Regions from separate parts of the Streptomyces daghestanicus genome, predicted to be linked through region 2. Evidence: riboswitches for the same ligand, from Rfam matches in the RefSeq annotation. Region 2 holds a riboswitch; each other region holds the start of a gene.

Region 1 (5,105 bases), on a different contig from region 2:
GACGACGTGGCCGGCACGATCGTCGCCAAGCTGATCCACCGCCACCCGCACGTCTTCGGCGACGCGACCGCCACCACCCCGGAGGAGGTCCGCGCGCACTGGCTGCGCACCAAGCAGGCCGAGAAGCAGCGCACCTCCGTCACCGAGGGCGTCCCGCTCGGCCAGCCCGGCCTGGCCCTCGCCGCCAAGCTGGCCTCGCGGGTGCGCACGGCCGGCCTGGACGTGCCGCTGCCGCGCGGCGAGGGCCTCGGCTACGAGCTGCTGGCGCTGGCCGTGCGCGCCGAGGCGGACGGCGTCGACCCGGAGGCCGCCCTGCGCGCGGCGGCCCGCGCCTACCGGGACGCGATCCGGGAAGCGGAGACCCGGACGCGGCCGGGGGAACGGACGGGGGAATAGGGAGAGGGACGCGGACGGGGGAGCAGGGAGAGGGACGGATACGGTCGACGCGTGACCGAGCACGCCCACACCCCCAGCACCGCCCCCGCCGCCTCCGCGACCACCCCCGGACCCGCCCCCGAGCTGTTCACCTGGGAATTCGCGAGCGACCCCTACCCCGCCTACGCCTGGCTGCGCGAGCACGCCCCCGTGCACCGCACCCGGCTGCCCAGCGGGGTGGAGGCCTGGCTGGTCACCCGGTACGCCGACGCCAGGCAGGCGCTCGCCGACCCCCGGCTGTCCAAGAACCCGGCGCACCACGCCGAACCGGCCCACGCCAAGGGCAAGACCGGCATCCCGGGCGAGCGCAAGGCCGAGCTGATGACGCATCTGCTCAACATCGACCCGCCGGACCACACCCGGCTGCGGCGGCTGGTCAGCAAGGCGTTCACCCCGCGCCGGGTGGCCGAGTTCGCGCCCCGGGTGCAGGAACTGGCGGACGGCCTCATCGACGGGTTCGCCGGCACGGGAAGCGCCGACCTCATCCACGAGTTCGCCTTCCCGCTCCCCATCTACGCCATCTGCGACCTGCTCGGCGTCCCCCGCGAGGACCAGGACGACTTCCGGGACTGGGCGGGCATGATGATCCGGCACGGCGGAGGCCCCCGGGGCGGGGTCGCCCGGTCGGTGAAGAAGATGCGCGGCTACCTCGCGGACCTCATCCACCGCAAGCGCGCCGACCCGGGCGACGACCTGATCTCGGGCCTGATCCGCGCCTCCGACCACGGCGAGCACCTCACCGAGAACGAGGCCGCCGCGATGGCCTTCATCCTCCTCTTCGCCGGTTTCGAGACCACGGTCAACCTGATCGGCAACGGCACCTACGCCCTGCTGACCCACCCCGGCCAGCGGACCCGTCTCCAGGACTCCCTCGCCGCGGGGGAGAGGGGCCTCCTGGAGACGGGCGTGGAGGAACTCCTCCGCTACGACGGCCCGGTCGAGCTGGCCACCTGGCGGTACGCCACGCGGCCCCTCACCCTCGGCGGACAGGACATCGCCCCCGGCGAGCCGGTCCTGGTCGTCCTCGCCGCCGCCGACCGGGACCCGGCCCGCTTCACCGACCCGGACACCCTCGACCTGTCCCGCCGCGACAGCCAGCACCTCGGCTACGGCCACGGCATCCACTACTGCCTCGGCGCCCCGCTCGCCCGCCTGGAGGGCCAGACCGCGCTCGCCACGCTGCTGACCCGCCTGCCCGACCTGAGTCTGGCCGCCGACCCGGCCGAACTGCGCTGGCGCGGCGGCCTCATCATGCGCGGCCTGCGCACCCTGCCCGTCTCCTTCACCCCCGTCCCCTGAAGGAGCCGTCACACCCGCAAAGGTGACACGCACTCAGGTCCGTGATCTCCATGTGATCTGCACGGCATGAACTTGTGATGAGTGATCGTATGCCTATACGTTCACGGATCAGCGCGGCGCCGAGTCAGACCGCCGCGCGGGCCCTGCTGTCTCGTGAAAGGTCTCCGCATGCTCTCCGGGAACGGCCGACACCGTCGCCCCCGCCAGGCCCCGGCCCTGGTCGTCGCTGCCGGAGTCACCGGCTCCGCCATCGCGATCCCGCTCCTCGGAGCCACCGGCGCCCACGCGGCCGACGGCACGACCTGGGACCGTGTCGCCGAGTGCGAGACCGGCGGCGCCTGGAGCCAGAACAGCGGCAACGGGTACTACGGCGGTTTGCAGTTGACGCAGGACGACTGGGAGGCGTACGGCGGCCTCGCCTACGCCTCCAGTGCCGACCAGGCCAGCCGCGCCCAGCAGATCCGGGTCGCCGAGAAGGTCCTGGCCGCGAAGGGCGTCAGCACCTGGCCGACCTGCGGGCTGCTCTCCGGCCTCGACGGCGGCTCCCCGGACGCCGGCGCGTCGGACGACGCGTCCGGGACGACGGCGGAGTCGGGCGCGGGGTCGACGGCGAAGCCGGACTCGGAGTCGAAGCCGGATGATTCATCCGCTTCCTCCGGTTCATCCGATTCCTCCGCCCCGTCGGAGGAGTCCGCCGGTGCGAAGGCGTCGAAGGGCTCGCCGTCGCCCACCCCCTCCGGCGGGGCGACGGATGACACCTCGTCGGACGACAGTGATGAAACGCCGAAGTCCGACACTTCCTCCGATTCCCCCTCTTCGCCCGCTTCGGGCGCCGCTTCCGGCGACCCCGGCGACGCGGCCACCACCGAGCGGGACGGCTCCGGCAACGTCGAGCCCCGCCCCGCGACTTCGCATCTGACGGAGACCGTCGGGCCGGACGCCTCCGGCGCCGGACGGCACCGCCGCACGGCCGCCGACGGCGAGGCCGCGGACGGCCGCTCGGCGGCGTCCTCCGGGCGGCATGCCTCGCGCGGCGAGGGCGACACCCGCGACGCGGCGGACGGGACGTACACCGTGCGGACCGGCGACAGTCTCTGGGCCATCGCCGACTCGCTGGAGCTGGACGGGGGATGGCACTCCCTCTATGCCGGGAACAAGGCCACCGTCGGCGCCGACCCCGACCACATCCTGCCCGGTCAGAAGCTTGCGGTTGCGGTCGAACCGGTTGAAAAGTAGCGGCAGTTCGCGTCATGCTTCGCGCTGAATGTCCGTAATAAACATCGTGAGAGATAGGTCTCAGAAGTACTGATCGTCTTTGAAAATCCCCCGCGAGCCTGGCTACGGTCAAGACCGCTCGCCATCGCGGGCCCCGGCCGCCGCAACGCCGAATCCTGCCAGCGGCAGTCCGGGAACAGTCGTCGCGTCAAGCGCCGCAGGCAGGAGCGGGGGACCCAAGGTAGGCGCCGCACCGGGCAGTTGAGCCGGGGCGGCTAGGGGTGAAGCCGGCTCCCGTGAGGGACCCGGCCGGGCAACTCAACCGGCCCGAACCCGACAGCTCACCTCGCAGGCGTCGGTGAGGGGATCAACCATGCTGTTTTCCAGCAAGGGCAAGCACCGTCGTCCGTTCAAGGCCACCCGGGCCATCGCCATCGCCGGCGTGACCGGCGCCGCCGTCGCCGCCCCGCTGATGGCGGCCGGCAACGCCTCCGCCGCCACCACCTCCGAGTGGGACACCGTCGCCCAGTGCGAGTCCGGCGGCAACTGGTCCATCAACACCGGCAACGGCTACTACGGCGGTCTGCAGTTCTCCGCCTCCACCTGGGCCGCGTACGGCGGCACGCAGTACGCCTCCACCGCCGACCAGGCCAGCAAGGACCAGCAGATCCAGGTCGCCGAGAAGGTCCTGGCGGCCCAGGGCAAGGGTGCCTGGCCGAACTGCGGCACGGGCCTGTCGGGTGCCTCGTACAGCGGCTCCGGCTCCTCCTCCTCGGGCTCCTCGGGCAGCTCCTCGCAGAGCGGCCAGGAGCAGAGCACCCAGGAGCAGAGCACCGGCTCCACCGGGAGCCGCACGGCCGAGGAGCAGCCCGCCAGCCGTTCGCAGGAGCGCCCGGCGGCCGAGTCCACGCAGAAGTCCGGCAAGACCGTCACCACCCCGACCGGCGAGAAGGTCGAGAAGGGCGACGGCGAGTACAAGGTGGTCAAGGGCGACACCCTCAGCTCGATCGCCGCGGCGCACGACGTCAAGGGCGGCTGGTCGAAGCTGTTCGACCTGAACGACGACATCATCGACGAGGCCGACCTCATCTACCCGGGCCAGCAGCTGCACCTCAGCTGAGCCCGCACGGCTCCCCGCCCCGGCGCGTGTTCCCCCGTACGCGCCGGGGCGGGGTCATGTCCAGGTCCGGCCGCCCGAAAGCGGGGGCTTCTTTTGTTCCGTTCAGAAACAATTTACTCTCGGTTCCGTACAACGGGTGGGTGACCGGCTGGCCGATCGCCCGGAGCCGGTTAGGCTCGGACCCGCAGAGCCGCCGCGTGCCGCGCACCCGCGTCACACCGAAGCGTCACATTGAAGAAGGAGATGCTCGTGCCGTCCATCGACGTCGTCGTAGCCCGGGAAATCCTGGACTCCCGAGGCAACCCCACGGTCGAGGTCGAGGTCGGCCTCGACGACGGCAGCACGGGTCGTGCCGCCGTCCCGTCCGGCGCCTCCACCGGCGCCTTCGAGGCCATCGAGCTGCGCGACGGAGACGCCAACCGCTACCTCGGCAAGGGTGTCGAGAAGGCCGTCCTCGCCGTCATCGAGCAGATCGGCCCGGAGCTGGTCGGCTACGACGCCACCGAGCAGCGCCTGATCGACCAGGCCATGTTCGACCTGGACGCCACCGACAACAAGGGCTCGCTCGGCGCCAACGCCATCCTCGGCGTCTCCCTGGCCGTCGCGCACGCCGCCTCCGAGGCCAGCGACCTGCCGCTCTTCCGCTACCTGGGCGGTCCGAACGCGCACCTGCTGCCGGTGCCGATGATGAACATCCTGAACGGCGGCTCGCACGCCGACTCCAACGTGGACATCCAGGAGTTCATGATCGCCCCGATCGGCGCGGAGTCCTTCTCCGAGGCCCTGCGCTGGGGCGCCGAGGTCTACCACACGCTGAAGAAGGTCCTGAAGAACAAGGGCCTCTCCACCGGCCTCGGCGACGAGGGCGGCTTCGCCCCGAACCTCGGCTCCAACCGCGAGGCCCTCGACCTCATCCTCGAAGCGATCAAGGAAGCCGGCTACACCCCCGGCGAGCAGATCGCCCTCGCCCTGGACGTCGCCGCCTCCGAGTTCTACAAGGACGGCGTCTACTCCTTCGAGGGCAAGGAGCGCACCG
Region 2 (5,105 bases):
GTGGTGGGTGAAGCGGCGGACGTCCTTGGCGGACAGCCGGGGGTAGGGCGCGAAGAAGCGGTAGTACTTCGACTCGTCCGAGACCTGCTCGTAGAAGCTGACCAGGCGCTCGGCGTCGTCCTCGGTGATGGGGCGCACACGCGCGGTGCCGCCGTCGCGCAGCACCACGTCCGCCTCCCAGTGGGCGGGGTACTCGTGCCGGTCCGACGCGCTCTCCATGCGGCCCAGAGTACGGCCCGGGTACGACAACGGCGCGGGGCCGAGTGGGGCAGTCCGGGGGCGCACCGTATGGAAGACTGGTCTAGACAACTCTGCACACCTGAAGGGCAGCACCACATGGCTGAGCGCCGCGTCAACGTCGGCTGGGCCGAGGGCCTCCACGCCCGCCCCGCCTCCATCTTCGTCCGAGCCGCCACGGCCACCGGGGTCCCGGTGACGATCGCCAAGGCCGACGGCGACCCTGTCAACGCGGCCTCCATGCTGGCCGTCCTGGGTCTGGGCGCCCAGGGTGGCGAGGAGGTCGTGCTCGCCTCGGACGCCGAGGGCGCGGACGCCGCCCTGGACCGGCTGGCGAAGCTGGTCGCCGAGGGGCTGGAGGAGCTCCCGGAGACCGTCTGAACCACCGTGCGCGTACGGCGGAGCCGTGCCGGGCCTTCGGGACCGGCACGGCTTCCGCTATTTCCGGGGACGACCGCTTGGTCCGGGGTGCGGACTCTCGTTTTTGCGGGGGCGGCACCGCGATGATTTCTCGTCCGCCGGGGAGACATGGAGCACGACAATAAAAAGGGCAGCGGAAATAGACCCCGACCGGAGGATCGGCCGAATAACTTCTCTTTGTATACGGTGGCCGTGTTAATGCCGCAGGCTCGGCATGTTTACGGCATGTTGCGAATTCCTCACACGCTCCGCGCGGCCTGCGCCCGGGGCCGGCCGCAGGCGATGCGCGGCGGTCGACCGCTCGGTGTGCAGCGCGGTCAGCGAGCGCGCCCGCTCGCTGTCGCCCCGGGCCACCGCGTCGACGATGGCGCCGTGCTCCGCCCAGGTGTCCACGGGGCTGGCCGGCGCCTCCACGGCGTACATCCAGGCGATCCGGTGCCGCAGCTGGGTCAGCGTCGAGGTGAGCGCCGCGCTGCCCGCCGCCTGGGCGAGCGTCTCGTGGAACCAGCCGCCCAGGGAGCGCAGGTCCTCGCTGTTGCCCCGTCTGGCCCGCTCCTGGCCGAGCCGCACCAGGCCGCGCAGCACCTTGAGGTGGGCCTCGGTGCGCCGCTGGGCGGCCCGCGCGGCGCCGAGCGGCTCCAGCAGCAGCCGCATCTCCAGCAGGTCGGCGGCCTCCTGCTCGGTCGGTTCGGCCACGCACGCGCCCGCGTGGCGCCGGGTCACCACGAAGCCCTCGGCCTCCAGGGTCCGCAGGGCCTCGCGCACGGGGACGCGGGAGACGCCGTAGCGGCGGGCGAGGAGTTCCTCGGTGAGCCGGCTGCCGCGTTCGAGGACACCGGCGACGATGTCGTCCCTGATCGCCGTGCACACCGAGTGCGCCGGAATACGCATGACCGACCTCCGCCTTAATCCCCGTGAAACGTCGACGATTGACGCGTGTTCAGTGACTCTATTGCAATGCGGCGCGCTTTCCGACGGGGGTCCGCTTTACCGGACGGATTTTGGGTTGTTTTTGGTCAGCTCCTAGGGCCTGTCGTTCGGATCAGGTCGCGGGGAATCGGCTGCGCCTTCCCCGCGCCGGTGCGCGTGCCAGGCCCCGCGTCCGCGGCGTGATCCGAACGAGGCCCCAGGCGCCTGCGACGAGCCCTCGGCGCGCCCCCGACGTGGAAAAGCCCCGGCTCGTGAGCCGGGGCTTTCCAGGAGTGCGGCGGAAGGGTCAGACGGTGACGCCGTGGGAGCGGAGGTAGGCCACGGGGTCGATGTCCGAGCCGTACTCGGCGGTGGTGCGGGCCTCGAAGTGCAGGTGCGCCCCGGTGGTGTTGCCGGTCGCCCCGGAGTGGCCGATCGTCTGGCCCGGGGTGACCGCCTGGCCCACCGAGACGCCGATGGACGACAGGTGGCCGTACTGCGTGTACGTCCCGTCGTGCATCCTGATCACGACCTGGTTGCCGTACGCACCGCCCCAGCCGGCCTCGACCACGGTGCCGGCGCCCACGGCGTGGACGGGGGTGCCGGAGGCGGCGTGGAAGTCGATGCCGGTGTGCGTGCCGGAGGACCACAGGCCGCTGCTGGCCTGGTAGGCGGTGGACACGTACGAGCCGCTGATGGGCGACACGTAGGTGTTCAGGCGCTTGCGCTCGGCCTCGCGGGCGGCGCGCTCCTGGTCCTCACGGGCCTGCTGGGCGGCCTCGGCGGCCCGCTCGCGGGCGGCCCGCTCGGCCTGCTCCCGGGCGGCGGCGAACTCGGCGGCCTGCCGCTGGGCGGCGGCCTGGGCGTCGACCTCCTCGGCCACCGAGTCGCCGAGGGTGACGACCGGGGTGAGGCCGGTCTGCTCGGCGGCCGGTTCGGCGGCGAGCGCCGGGGCGGCCAGGGTGCCGAGGACGCCGGTGGTGGTGAGGGTCGCGACACCCGCCGCGCGGACGGTGGTGCGGTGCATCCGGCCGGGTCGGCGGTGCTTGCCGGTGGCGCGCGTGAACGCCATGTGGGGGCTGGTCCTTTCCTTCCCTCTCGCCTACCGGGTTAGCTGACGGGTTCGGAGCAGGAAGGTCTCCTACGGACCCCCTCGCTCACGCGCGGGCGTCCGATTCACCCCAGGGACGATGGGTCCCCGGCTCCCCTGGCTCGCGCCGTACGGGGACTCGGCGATGACTGTCCGGTGCCGCGGGTGCGGCGCACTGCCTGACGAACAGCCTGGGAGACGCTAAGCGGGCGCCCGTTCAAGACTCAAACAGAACCGGGTTTTTGTTGCTCATCCCACAGCGCAGACAGGCAACCTCTATGCCAATCCGCCCCATTCGGACATAGGGCGGCCCCGGTGACAGAACCGTCACCGGGGCCACCCCCACGCGTGCGCCGCTACTCGGCGCTCACCACGGTGACTTCGCCGATGCCCAGGGCCTCGACGGGCCCCTTGATCTGCGCGGCGTCACCCACCAGGACGGTCACCAGCCGGTCCACCGGGAAGGCGTTCACGACCGCCGCGGTGGCCTCGACCGTGCCCGTGGTGACGAGCCGCTGGTAGAGGGTCGCCTGGTAGTCGTCGGGCAGGTACTGCTCGACCTGGTCCGCCAGCGTGCTCGCGACGGCCGCCGCGGTCTCGTACTTCAGCGGCGCCACACCCACCAGGTTCTGCACGGCGACGTCGCGTTCGGCGTCGGTGAGCCCGCCCTCGGCGAGGGTGCGCAGCACCTTCCACAGGTCGTCGAGGGCCGGTCCGGTGTTCGGGGTGTCGACGGAGCCGCTGATGGCGAGCATCGCGGCGCCGGTGCCGTCGGGCGCGGAGCGCAGCACCTGGCCGAAGGCCCGCACGCCGTAGGTGTAGCCCTTCTCCTCGCGCAGGACGCGGTCCAGGCGGGAGGTCAAGGTGCCGCCCAGGCAGTACGTGCCGAGCACCTGGGCGGGCCAGACGCTGTCGTGCCGGTCGGGTCCGGTGCGGCCGATCAGCAGCTGCGTCTGGACCGATCCGGGGCGGTCCACGATGACGACCCGGCCGGTGTCGTCGGAGGTCACCGGCGGCACGGGGCGCGGCTCGGCGGCCGAGCCCGTCCACGAGCCGAGGGTGTCGTCGAGCAGGGCGTCGAGGTCGACGCCGGTGAAGTCGCCGACGACCACGGCGGTGGCGGTGGCGGGCCGCACGTGCTTCTCGTAGAAGGCGCGGACGGCGGCGGAGTCGATGCCGGCGACGGTCTCCTCGGTGCCCTGGCGCGGGCGGGACATCCGGGAGTCCGCCGGGAACAGCTCCCTGGACAGCTCCTTGGCGGCCCGGCGCGAGGGGTTGGCCAGCTCGTGCGGGATCTCGTCGAGCCGGTTGCGCACCAGGCGTTCGATCTCGCTGTCCGCGAAGGCGGGCGCCCTGAGGGCGTCGGCGACCAGGCCGAGCGCCTTGGCGAGACGGGAGGCGGGCACTTCGAGGCTGAGGCGGACACCGGGGTGGTCGGCGTGCGCGTCCAGGGTGGCGCCGCAGCGCTCCAGCTCGGCGGCGAACTCCTCGGCGGAGTGCTTGTCGGTGCCCTCGGAGAAGGCGCGGGCCATGATGGTGGCGACGCCGTCCAGGCCGGCCGGCTCGGCGTCCAGGGGCGCCCGCAGGAACAGCTCGACGGCGACGACCTGCTGGCCGGGGCGGTCGCAGCGCAGGACGGTCAGGCCGTTGCCGAGCGCGCCGCGCTCCGGGGCGGGGAAGGCCCAGGGCCTGGGCTCGCCCGCCTGCGGCTGAGGGTGGAATTCCATGGTGGCCAGCTCGGTCACTTGGCCGCCTCCTCGTTCTCGTCGGTGGCGTCGTCGGCCGCGGGGGCGGTGGGCTCGTAGACGAGCACCGCGCGGTTGTCGGGGCGCAGTCGGGCCTTGGCGACCTCCTGGACCTCCTCGGCGGTCACCTCCAGGACGCGCTGCACGGCGGTGAGGGCGAGCTGCGGGTCGCCGAACAGGACCGCGTACCGGCACAGTTCGTCGGCGCGGCCGGCGACCGTGCCGAGCCGGTCCAGCCACTCGCGCTCCAGCTGGGCCTGGGCGCGCTCCATCTCCTCGGCGGTGGGGCCCTCCTCGGCGAACCGGGCCAGCTCCTCGTCGATGGCGGCCTCGATGACCGGCACCTCGACGTCGCCGGAGGTCTTCACGTCCAGCCAGCCGAGGGACGGGGCGCCCGCCAGGCGCAGCAGGCCGAAGCCGGCCGCCACGGCCGTGCGGTCGCGGCGCACCAGGCGGTTGTAGAGGCGGGAGGACTCGCCGCCGCCGAGGACGGTGAGCGCCAGGTCGGCCGCGTCGCACGCGCGGGTGCCGTCGTGCGGCAGGCGGTAGGCGGCCATCAGGGCGCGGGCCGGTACCTCCTCCTCGACGACCTCGCGCACCTGCTCGCCCATGACCTCGGGCAGCGAGCCGTCCCGGGGGGCGGGCTTGCCGTCGTGGGAGGCGATGGAGCCGAAGTACTTCTCGATCCAGGCGAGCGTCTGCTC
Region 3 (5,105 bases), 1.2 Mb from region 2:
GCGGGGACCAGTCCGATCGTCGCCGCGGCGACGCCCATCACCGTGACCGGGACGACGTACCGCGCGGCCCTGCGCCGCCCCGCCCCGCGCTCCTCGGTCTCTCCGCCGGTCGTGCTGCCGGTCGTGCTGCCGTCGGAACCGTACGGTGCCATGTGCCCTACCTCCGTCGTCGGCGGCGGCCGGTCGCGACCTCGCGCCGGTCCCACCGGTCCACCCCGAAGTCCGCCCTGAGCCGCCATTCTCACCCGAATCGGTGAGGAATGGTGTTTTCCGTGAGGACCATCTGACCAAACCGGCCACCGGAAAGCGTCAGACCGCAGGCCCAACTCCGTGTACTGCTGCGGTATGACACCCGGGGACGGCTCCGCCGCCGTCCCGTAGGGGACGGGCCTCAGCCGGCCCGGTGCACCACCGCGTCGCACAGCTCGACCAGCGCGGTCTTCGCGTCGCACTCCCGCAGCGGGGCCAGGGCGGCGCGGGCGTCCTCCGCGTACCGGACGGTGTCCCGCCGCGCCTGCTCCAGGGCGGGGTGGGCGCGCAGCAGGCGCAGCGCCTCGGAGTGCCGGTCGTCGTCGGTGAGGTCGGAGGCGAGCAGTTCGCACAGGGCGAGGTCATCGGCCAGGCCGAGCCGGGCCGCGCGCTCGCGCAGCCGCAGGACGGGCAGGGTGGCGATGCCCTCGCGCAGGTCGGTGCCGGGCGTCTTGCCGGACTCGGTGGAGTCGGAGGCGATGTCCAGGACGTCGTCCGCGAGCTGGAAGGCGACGCCGAGCCGCTCGCCGTACTGGGTGAGGACGTCCACCACGGTCTCGTCGGCGCCGGACATCATCGCGCCGAACCGGCACGAGACCGCCACCAGCGAGCCGGTCTTGCCGCCCAGCACGTCCAGGTAGTGGTCGACCGGGTCCCGGCCGTCCTGCGGTCCCGCGGTCTCCAGGATCTGGCCGGTGACCAGCCGCTCGAAGGCCAGGGCCTGCACCCGGACCGCCTCGGGGCCGAGGTCGGCGAGGATCTGCGAGGCCCGGGCGAAGAGGAAGTCGCCGGTCAGGACCGCGACCGAGTTGTCCCAGCGGGTGTTCGCGCTGGGCACCCCGCGCCGCACGGCGGCCTCGTCCATCACGTCGTCGTGGTACAGCGTGGCGAGGTGCGTCAGCTCCACGACGACGGCCGAGGGCACCACGCCGGGGGCGTAGGGGTCGCCGAACTGGGCCGCGAGCATCACCAGCAGCGGCCGGAACCGCTTGCCGCCGGCCTTCACCAGGTGCTGGGCGGCCTCCGTGATGAAGGGCACCTCGCTCTTGGTTGCCTCGAGCAGCCCTTCCTCGACTGCCGCCATTCCGGCCTGGACATCGGCTTCCAGAGCCTGGTCCCGCACGCTCAGCCCGAACGGCCCGACGACGGTCACGAGGGGTCTCCTGTCTGCTGGTGTCTACTCGCGGTTACACGGCTGGTCGATAAGTCGCTGCCCTCACTCAAGTCAGCGTATCCGGTCACGTTTCGATCACCGATAGCGCCCACCGTTACAGGCCGGTCGGTATCGGATCATGAGCTGTATGTTTTTGATCAGGTGATATGAGCGGACAAGGATCGACATCGAGGGGCGGCGCCGACGTGGACACCGCCGGACCGCCGGGGGCGCCGGCGTGCGGGGCCCACCGAAGATCCCACCACTCCTCCCAACGCCGTGCGACCCGGGAACGTCACCCATTCGCCCCGCCGGCCCCCGCTCCCGCCTCACCCCGGCCCCGGTGAGCGGGGCACCCCCGCTCCGCCATCACTGGCCCGTAAAACCCCAGTTGACGTCATTGCCCGATTTGCGCCACTTGTCGACGCCCGTGAGTTGACTCACGTCCCGGCCGGTCCGCGCGTCGGCGCCCCGAGGCCGCCATCCCCTTGCCGCGCAAGCGAGTTGACTCTTGGCAGTCGCAAAGGATCAAGCACCCCAAATGCCTCAGACCAAGGTCAACAGGCACGTTAGGTGAAACCCGCACTTGTTCCGGACATGTGCTGTCGCATACGTTCCCGGCCTGTCGAGCGGACGCCGAATCCTGCCACCGCCCGGCACCCATCCGACTCAACACATTCACGGCAGGAGCGGGGGACCCAGGTAAGTCGCCGCGCCGGTCCTCGGACCGGAGCGGCTCGGGGTGAAGCCGCGCCGTACAGGGCGCGGCCGGGCACCTCCCCGCCCGAACCCGACAGCTCACCCCGCAGGCGTCAGGAGAGGGATTCACCATGCCTGCCAACAGCCTTCGGCGGATCACCGGGACCAACCGTCTCGCCCGCAAGCTCGCCGTCCTCGGCGCCGGCGCCGCCGTGCTCGCCCTGCCGGTCATGGGCGCCACCAGCGCGTCCGCCGCCGACTCGACGACGGCGACCACCACGGCCGCCCTGACCGCGGCCAACGGCTACAGCAACAACCTGGACGGCTGGATCCGCCAGTCGCTCGACATCATGGCCGAGAAGGGCATTCCGGGCACCTACAACGGCATCTACCGCAACATCATGCGGGAGTCGTCCGGCAACCAGTTCGCCATCAACAACTGGGACATCAACGCCGTCAACGGCACCCCGTCCAAGGGCCTGCTCCAGGTGATCCAGCCGACCTTCGACGCCTACCACGTCGAGGGCACCTCCTGGGACCTGTACGACCCGGTCGCCAACATCACCGCCGCCTGCAACTACGCGGCCGACCGGTACGGCTCCATGGACAACGTCTACAGCGCGTACTGAGCCCCGCGGCTCAGCTGAACAGTCGTTCGAGGACGACGGCCACGCCGTCGTCCTCGTTCGACGCGGTGACCTCGTCGGCCACCGCCCTCAGCTCCGGATGGGCGCCGGCCATGGCGACGCCGTGGGCCGCCCACAGGAACATCGGGATGTCGTTCGGCATGTCCCCGAAGGCGATCGTCCGCCGCGGGCTCAGCCCCAGGTGCTCGGCCGCCAGCGCCAGCCCGGTCGCCTTGGTGACCCCGCACGGCTGCAGCTCGACCGTCCCCGGCCCCGACATGGTGACCGTCGCCAGCGAACCGACCACCGCGCGCGCCGCGTCCGCCAGCTCGTCGTCGCCCAGCCACGGGTGGCGCAGCAGCACCTTGCTGATGGGCGCCGCCCACAGGTCGTCGCGCCGGTCCACCCGCTCGGCGGGCAGCGTCGGGTGCGGCATCAGGTAGCCCGGCTCGATGAGGGTGAGCCCGTCCACGCCGTCCTGGTCGACGGCGGCGTACACCTCGCCCACCTCGGCCTCGATCTTGCCGAGCGCGGTCTCGGCCAGCTCCCGGTCCAGGGTGACCGACCACAGCAGCCGGTCCGCGCCGGCGTCGTACACCTGCGCGCCCTGGCCGCACACGGCGAGCCCCCCGCCGCCGAGGTCGCCGAGGAGCGGGCGCACTCTCGGCGCCGGCCGACCCGTCACCACCAGGTGGTGCGCGCCGGCCCCGGCCACCCGCGCGAGCGCGGCGAGCGAGCGCTCGGAGACGGTGTCGTCGCCGCGGAGCAGCGTTCCGTCCAGATCGGTGGCGACGAGTGCGTATGCGGTGGGGTCCATGATCAGAGAATACGGACACGGCGGGCGTCCGACTCACCTCCGTCACACCCCGGTTCACACACCCGTCTGTCCGAAACCGCACGCAACACCGGCTAAAGGCGGTTCAAGAGCTGTGCACCGGTTGGCAGCAACATGCTCTGCTCTCTACCCTCCGCGCGGGCCCAGGGGTACCTTCCTTCTGTCCAGGGGGACTTGATCGGGGGGTCGGGTTGAGCAGTGGACGCGTTCGTGTGCTGAGGCCGGGGGAACTGGGCGCGGAGGAACGGGAGCACTGGCGTGAGCTGCGCGCCAAGTCGCACGCCCCGCGCAACCCCTTCATGGAACCGGAGTTCACCGAAGCGGTGGGCGCGGTCCGTCCCGGAGCGCGGGTGGCCGTGCTCCACGAGGGCGGCGAGAGAGCCGGTTTCCTGCCGTACGAGCGCGGGCCGCTGGGGCAGGGCCGGGCCATCGGTCTCGGGGTGTCGGACCGCCAGGGGGCGGTGCTGCGCCAGGGCGCGCTGCCCGACCCGCGCCGGCTGCTGCGCGCCTGTTCCCTGTCGAGCTTCGCCTTCGACAACCTGGAGGCCGGCCAAGGGCTGTTCACGCCGTACGCCGCCGAGGTGCACGCCTCCCACGTCATCGACGTCGCCGACGGCTACCCGGCGTACGAGGAGGCGCTGCGCGTCCGGTCCCCGAAGTTCCTGAGGACCACCCTCGCCAAGGAGCGGCGGCTGGGCCGGCAGGCCGGGGAGGTGCGGTTCGTGTTCGACGAACGCGAACCGGCCGCGCTGCGCACGCTCATGGCGTGGAAGTCGGCGCAGTACCGCAGGACGGGGCGGCGCGACCGGTTCGCCCAGCGGTGGATCACCGGGCTGGTCGGCCGGCTCGCCGTCACCCGGACCCCGGAGTGCACCGGCACCCTGTCCGTCCTCTACGCCGGTTCCCGCCCGGTCGCCGCCCACTTCGGGCTGCGTTCGTCGACGGTCCTGGCCTGCTGGTTCCCGGCGTACGACGTGGCGGCGGCGAAGTACTCGCCGGGCCTGGTGCTGCACCTGCGGATGGCGGAGGCCGCCGCCGCGGCGGGCATCGGGCTGCTCGACCTGGGACGGGGCGCGGCCGAGTACAAGGACTCGCTGAAGACGGGTGAACTGCCCGTGTACGAGGGTGCCGTGACGTGTTGGGGGGCGGGCGCCGCGCTGTACCGGCTCGGCCGTGAGCCCGCGCGCCGGGCGCACGCCTTCGTGCGCGACCGGCCGCGGCTCGCCTCGGCGGCGGCGCGGACGCTGAAGGGCGCGGCACGGCTGCGCCGGGGGTGAGGCCGGCGGTTCTTCGAGAGCGGAGGGGGTGGGGCGCATGGCCGGGACGGCACGCGCGCGGCAGGAGACGGAGCGGGAGATAGCGGATTTCCTGAGCATCGGACCGATGCAGGTGGCCGAGCTGGATCTCGGGGCGGCGCGGGACGGCGGGGCGACGCTCCGGCCGGGGCCGGGGAGCCCCCCGGTGACCGCGGGCGAGGTCTTCGTCCTGGTCCGGCGGGCGGGGCGGCCGGTCGGCACGCTGACCGGACGGGTGCCGGAGGGCG
Region 4 (5,105 bases), on a different contig from region 2:
GCAGCGCCAGCCCTCGCTGCCGATGCTGCTGGCCCTCGCCCGTATCTACGGTACGACGGTCTCCGAGCTGCTCGGCGAGACCGCCGTCGAACGGGACGCCGTGATCCGCGCCGCCGACATGGAGCCGACCGCCGCGGGCGGCTGGACCTACTGGCAGGCCGGCGCGTCCGGCCGCGGCATGCAGGCCCTCAGGGTCCAGGTACCGCACGGCTCCCAGGGCGACATCGTGCGCGTGCACCCCGGCGAGGAGTGGCTCCACGTCCTCGCCGGGCGGCTGCGGCTGCGCCTCGGGGACGGCACCCACCTGCTCACCCGCGGCGACAGCGCGCACTTCGACTCGCTGACCCCGCACCGCATCGCCGCGGCGGACCCCGACGGGGTCGAGCTGCTGTTCGTCCACACCCTGCTGCAGAGCCCCACGGCCACGCTGTGCCTGGGGCCCCTCACCGGAGGCACGCCATGAGTGACATCGAGGAGAAGTTCCCCCGCGCCCTGTGGGTGCGGCTCATCGTCTACATCGCCGTCGGCCATGTCTTCGCGGCCTTCGTCTACCTGCTCTTCGAGGTCGGCGCGAAGTAGCCGGACTCAGTCGAGCAGACGGTCGCGCAGCCGCTCCCGGGTGGCCGGGGTGATCCGCAGACCCCGCTCCAGGTAGGTGTCGACGTCGCCCCAGGTCCGCTCGATCGTCTCGAAGGCCGCCGTCAGGTACTCGGCGCGCGCGTCGAACAGGGGACTGAGCAGCTCCATGACCTCGGGGGAGTAGGCCGAGGCGGCGGAGCCGCTGCGCTTCACCTTGTAGCGGCGGTGTTTCTCGTTGGACTTCAGGTAGTCCTCGACGATGGCCTCCCGCTCCACGCCCAGGGCGAGCAGGGTCACCGCGATCGACAGGCCCGCGCGGTCCTTGCCGGCCGCGCAGTGCATCAGGGCGGGGACACTGTCCTCGGCGAGCGCGTGCAGCACCCGCGAGTGCTCGTCGGTGCGGTCCGTGACGATCGAGCGGTACGACGCGATCATCCGGCCCGCGCCCTTGCCGTCGGCGAGGATCTCCCGCAGCTGGTCGAGGTCGCCGTCGCGGACCATCTTCCAGAACTCGGCGCCGTCGGCGGGGTCGGACAGCGGCAGGTTCACATTGCGCACGCCCGGCAGGGACACGTCGGGGCCTTCGAGCTTCTGGTCGGCTGCGTTGCGGAAGTCGAAGACGGTGTGCAGGCCGAGGCCCGTCAGGAACGCGGCGTCCTCGGCGGTCGCGTGGGCGAGGTGGCCGCTGCGGAACAGCACCCCGAACCGCACCCGCCGCCCGTCCACGGTGGGCAGGCCGCCCACGTCACGGAAATTGCGTACTCCGGCCAGCTCGGGCTCCGTCGACGGGACCTGCTGCGTCACGAGGACTCCTCCCACTCGGTGCCGCTGCCGCTGCTCGGCGGCGGGCACAGCCGACGATACGGCATTTCCCCGCTCCGAGGGGTCGCTATTGCCCCTTCGTGTAACGTCTGTTGCATCTGTCCGAATTGACGGTTTCTTTCCAACTCGGCCTGTAATAAAAGTCGCTGGTGAATGACCGCGTGAGCAGCGTCATATCCGTGACGGTGCGTCGCGCCGCATGTCCATGTAATCGAGGTGCTTTTCAAGGGCGTTTGCCCTCGCCGGCCTTTTCACCGTCGACGCAGGGTGACGGATCTTTCCCTCAATGGATCAAGGGAAACGCCTTTACCGGAAACCCCGCGCTTGTCGCTGTGCGACCTGGTCCCTTACGTTCACCTCCGATCCGGACGGACGCCTAATCCTGCCGCCGACCGGAGACCGCACCCACTCACCACCCGTATTCGGCAGGAGCGGGGGACCCACAGGTACACCGCCTGTTCCGGTTCCCGGAACAGGCTAGGGGTAAAGCCGCGCCATTCGGCGCGGCCGGGCATCTCCAGTCCGCACCCGACAGCTCACCTCGCAGGCGCCGGAGAGGAATTCGACATGCCCGCGAAGAGTAAGCACCGCCGTACCAAGACCCAGCGTCTGACCCGCACCCTGGCCGTCGCCGGCACCGGTGGCGCCGCGCTCGCGCTGCCGCTCATGGGCGCCGCCGGGGCCCACGCGGCTCCCGCCCAGTCCGCCACCGTGTCGGCCCCCGCTTCCGCGCAGGCCGCCCAGAAGGCCACGTACACCGTGGTGGCCGGCGACTCCCTCGCGAAGATCGCCGACGACCAGCACGTCAGCGGCGGCTGGAAGAAGCTCTACGCCGACAACCGGAACGCCGTCGGCGACGACCCGTCGCTGATCCGTCCCGGCCTCAAGCTCACCCTCACCCTCGGCGGCAAGGCGGCGGGCACGGACTCCGCCGAGTCCTCGGGCGCCTCGGCCCGGACGGAGAAGACCGAGAAGACCGAGAAGGTCGAGAAGGCGGAGAAGGCCGAGAAGACGGCCGACACGGCCGCGGTCACCTCGGCCGCCTCCTTCGTGGCTCCCGTGGCGGGCGGCGCCGTCGGCACCCCGTACCACCAGTCGGGCAGCATGTGGTCCAGCGGCTACCACACCGGCACCGACTTCGTCGTCCCCACCGGCACGCCCGTGCAGGCCGTGGGCGCCGGCACGGTCGTCTCCGCCGGCTGGGGCGGCGCGTACGGCAACCAGGTCGTCATCAAGCTCGCCGACGGCCACTACGCCCAGTACGCCCACCTGTCCCAGATCTCCGTCTCCAGCGGCGCCGCCGTCACCGCCGGACAGCAGCTCGGCCTCTCCGGTGCCACCGGCAACGTCACCGGCCCGCACCTGCACTTCGAGATCCGCACCACGCCGGACTACGGCTCGGACATCGACCCGCTGGCCTACCTGCGGTCGCAGGGCGTCACCGTCTGACACCACCAGGACGCCACCCCGCTGCCCGTCGAAGGCCGGACCCCGATCCCCGGGTCCGGCCTTCGACGCCGGCGCCGCAGGGAACGGGCTGCGCTTATTCCTGAGTTGGCCAACACTTTAGGAGTGGCCTTTCTCACCGCCCGTCAACCCCTGCCTACGGTCGCGTAGGTCACATTCGAAGGTGAATCATGGGCCGATGTGGCAGACGATTCGAAGAGTGACGAGAGAGCAGTGATCGGGTCGTACGTGGCCGTGGGTGACAGCTTCACCGAAGGTGTCGGTGACCCCGGCCCCGACGGGGCGTTCGTCGGCTGGGCCGACCGCCTCGCCGTCCTGCTCGCGGACCGGCGGCCCGAGGGCGACTTCACGTACACCAACCTCGCCGTACGCGGAAAGCTGCTCGACCAGATCGTGGCAGACCAGGTGCCCCAGGCCGTCGGCCTCAAACCGGACCTGGTCTCCTTCTGTGCGGGCGGCAACGACATCATCCGGCCCGGCACCGATCCGGACGAGGTGGCGGAGCGGTTCGAGCGGGCGGTGGCGGCGCTCGCCGCGGCGGCTGGCACGGTCCTGGTGACGACCGGCTTCGACACCCGGCGGGTGCCCGTGCTGAAACACCTGCGCGGCAAGATCGCCACGTACAACGGGCATGTGCGGGCCGTCGCCGACCGCTACGGCTGCCCGGTGCTCGACCTGTGGTCGCTGCGCAGCGTGCAGGACCGCCGGGCCTGGGACACCGACCGGCTGCACCTCTCGCCCGAGGGGCACACGCGCGTGGCGCTGCGCGCCGGACAGGCCCTCGGCCTGCCGGTGCCGGCCGACCCCGAGCAGCCCTGGCCGCCGCTGCCGCCGCGCGGCACCTTCGACATCCGCCGGGACGACGTGCAGTGGGCGCGGGAGCACCTGGTGCCGTGGATCGGGCGCCGGCTGCGCGGTGAGTCCTCCGGCGACCATGTGATGGCCAAGGGGACGCTGTCGGCGGACGACATCAGGATGCGGATCGCGCCGGTCGCCTGAGGCGTTCCCGTGGGCCTCAGGGGGACTCCTGGGGCCTTGTGCGCGGGTGAGTTCCCCGGGGCGGCCCGCGCCGGCCGCTGCCCGGGAGGCCCTCCGGGGCGGTGTCGGCCGGACGACCGGCGGCGGAGACCGCTGTCACACCGGACGACCATAATGAAGGTCTGTCCTACTCCACCTGGAGGTACCGTGGCCGGTTTCCGTTCCCGCAGCTCAGGGCTGTACGCGCTGCGGCCCGAAGCGTTCGGCGCGGACCCGAGCGGCGAGCGCATGGCGCGCATCCGCAGATCCCCGCACTTCGCGGACGGCGTCTTCCAGAACCCGGGAGGCCCCGCCCGCACCCGGCCCTCCGGCTCGACGGCGCAGTTCGCCAAGAACTACCTCGACCGTGCGGCACGGACCCTCCGGGCTCCCGCCGCGCCGATCCCCGTCCACCCCACCACCGTCGCCGACCTGGCCCGCCCGCCGGCCACCGGCCTCCGTCTGACCTGGGCCGGACACTCCAGTGTGCTGGCCGAGATAGACGGACAGCGGGTGCTGTTCGACCCGGTGTGGGGCGAGCGCTGCTCCCCGTTCCCCTTCGCCGGCCCCAGGCGACTGCACCCGGTGCCGCTGCCGCTGGCCGCCCTCGGCCCGGTCGACGTCGTCGTCATCTCCCACGACCACTACGACCACCTGGACCTGCCCACCATCAAGGCCCTGGCAGGCACGGACACCCTCTTCGCCGTGCCCCTCGGCGTCGGCGCCCACTTGGAGCGCTGGGGAGTGCCCGCGGACCGGATGCGCGAGCTGGACTGGCACGAGGAGACGAAGGTCGGCGGCCTCACCCTGACCGCCACACCCGCCCGCCACTTCTGCGGCCGGGCCCTGCGCAACACCCAGCACACCCTCTGGGCCTCCTGGGTGGCCGCCGGCCCGGACCACCGCGTCTACCACAGCGGCGACACCGGCTACTTCACCGGCTTCCAGGAGATCGGCGCCGCGCACGGCCCGTTCGACGCCACGATGATCCAGGTGGGCGCGTACTCGGAGTTCTGGCCCGACATCCACATGACCCCAGAGGAGGGCGTCCGCGCCCACCTCGACCTCCAGGGCGGCCGGCCGGGCGGTGCCCTGCTGCCCATCCACTGGGGCACGTTCAACCTGGCGCCGCACGCGTGGGCGGAGCCGGGGGAGTGGATGAAGGACGCGGCCGAGGAGGAGGGCCAGGCGGTGGCCTTCCCACGGCCGGGCGAGCCGTT

What was found. A riboswitch is a leader RNA that binds a small molecule or an ion and turns the genes downstream of it on or off. The one in region 2 is predicted to bind cyclic di-AMP.
Region 1: linked by a shared signal. The riboswitch ahead of Sdagh_RS27200 (LysM peptidoglycan-binding domain-containing protein) and the one ahead of Sdagh_RS11085 (M23 family metallopeptidase) in region 2 are both predicted to bind cyclic di-AMP.
Region 3: linked by a shared signal. The riboswitch ahead of Sdagh_RS16620 (transglycosylase SLT domain-containing protein) and the one ahead of Sdagh_RS11085 (M23 family metallopeptidase) in region 2 are both predicted to bind cyclic di-AMP.
Region 4: linked by a shared signal. The riboswitch ahead of Sdagh_RS23745 (LysM peptidoglycan-binding domain-containing M23 family metallopeptidase) and the one ahead of Sdagh_RS11085 (M23 family metallopeptidase) in region 2 are both predicted to bind cyclic di-AMP.

What each region holds. Positions count from the first base shown of each region.
Region 1 is NZ_BNDX01000016.1:72,818-77,922, forward strand. Features, by position in the region: gene Sdagh_RS27185 (nucleoside triphosphate pyrophosphohydrolase) at 1-396, shown strand, start outside; gene Sdagh_RS27190 (cytochrome P450 family protein) at 448-1,734, shown strand; gene Sdagh_RS27195 (LysM peptidoglycan-binding domain-containing protein) at 1,903-2,970, shown strand; cyclic di-AMP (ydaO/yuaA leader) riboswitch at 3,153-3,319, shown strand; gene Sdagh_RS27200 (LysM peptidoglycan-binding domain-containing protein) at 3,323-4,069, shown strand; gene eno (phosphopyruvate hydratase) at 4,319-5,105, shown strand, end outside.
Region 2 is NZ_BNDX01000008.1:352,263-357,367, forward strand. Features, by position in the region: gene Sdagh_RS11070 (bifunctional acetate--CoA ligase family protein/GNAT family N-acetyltransferase) at 1-219, opposite strand, end outside; gene Sdagh_RS11075 (HPr family phosphocarrier protein) at 337-618, shown strand; gene Sdagh_RS11080 (GntR family transcriptional regulator) at 853-1,548, opposite strand; gene Sdagh_RS11085 (M23 family metallopeptidase) at 1,874-2,638, opposite strand; cyclic di-AMP (ydaO/yuaA leader) riboswitch at 2,651-2,811, opposite strand; gene Sdagh_RS11090 (M16 family metallopeptidase) at 3,013-4,401, opposite strand; gene Sdagh_RS11095 (M16 family metallopeptidase) at 4,398-5,105, opposite strand, start outside.
Region 3 is NZ_BNDX01000008.1:1,571,261-1,576,365, forward strand. Features, by position in the region: gene Sdagh_RS16610 (LolA family protein) at 1-152, opposite strand, end outside; gene Sdagh_RS16615 (polyprenyl synthetase family protein) at 392-1,402, opposite strand; cyclic di-AMP (ydaO/yuaA leader) riboswitch at 2,066-2,228, shown strand; gene Sdagh_RS16620 (transglycosylase SLT domain-containing protein) at 2,233-2,730, shown strand; gene Sdagh_RS16625 (HAD family hydrolase) at 2,741-3,544, opposite strand; gene Sdagh_RS16630 (GNAT family N-acetyltransferase) at 3,775-4,839, shown strand; gene Sdagh_RS16635 (glycosyltransferase family 2 protein) at 4,877-5,105, shown strand, end outside.
Region 4 is NZ_BNDX01000011.1:317,073-322,177, forward strand. Features, by position in the region: gene Sdagh_RS23730 (helix-turn-helix domain-containing protein) at 1-463, shown strand, start outside; gene Sdagh_RS23735 (DUF6126 family protein) at 460-579, shown strand; gene Sdagh_RS23740 (tyrosine-protein phosphatase) at 586-1,383, opposite strand; cyclic di-AMP (ydaO/yuaA leader) riboswitch at 1,805-1,964, shown strand; gene Sdagh_RS23745 (LysM peptidoglycan-binding domain-containing M23 family metallopeptidase) at 1,969-2,850, shown strand; gene Sdagh_RS23750 (SGNH/GDSL hydrolase family protein) at 3,082-3,867, shown strand; gene Sdagh_RS23755 (MBL fold metallo-hydrolase) at 4,054-5,105, shown strand, end outside.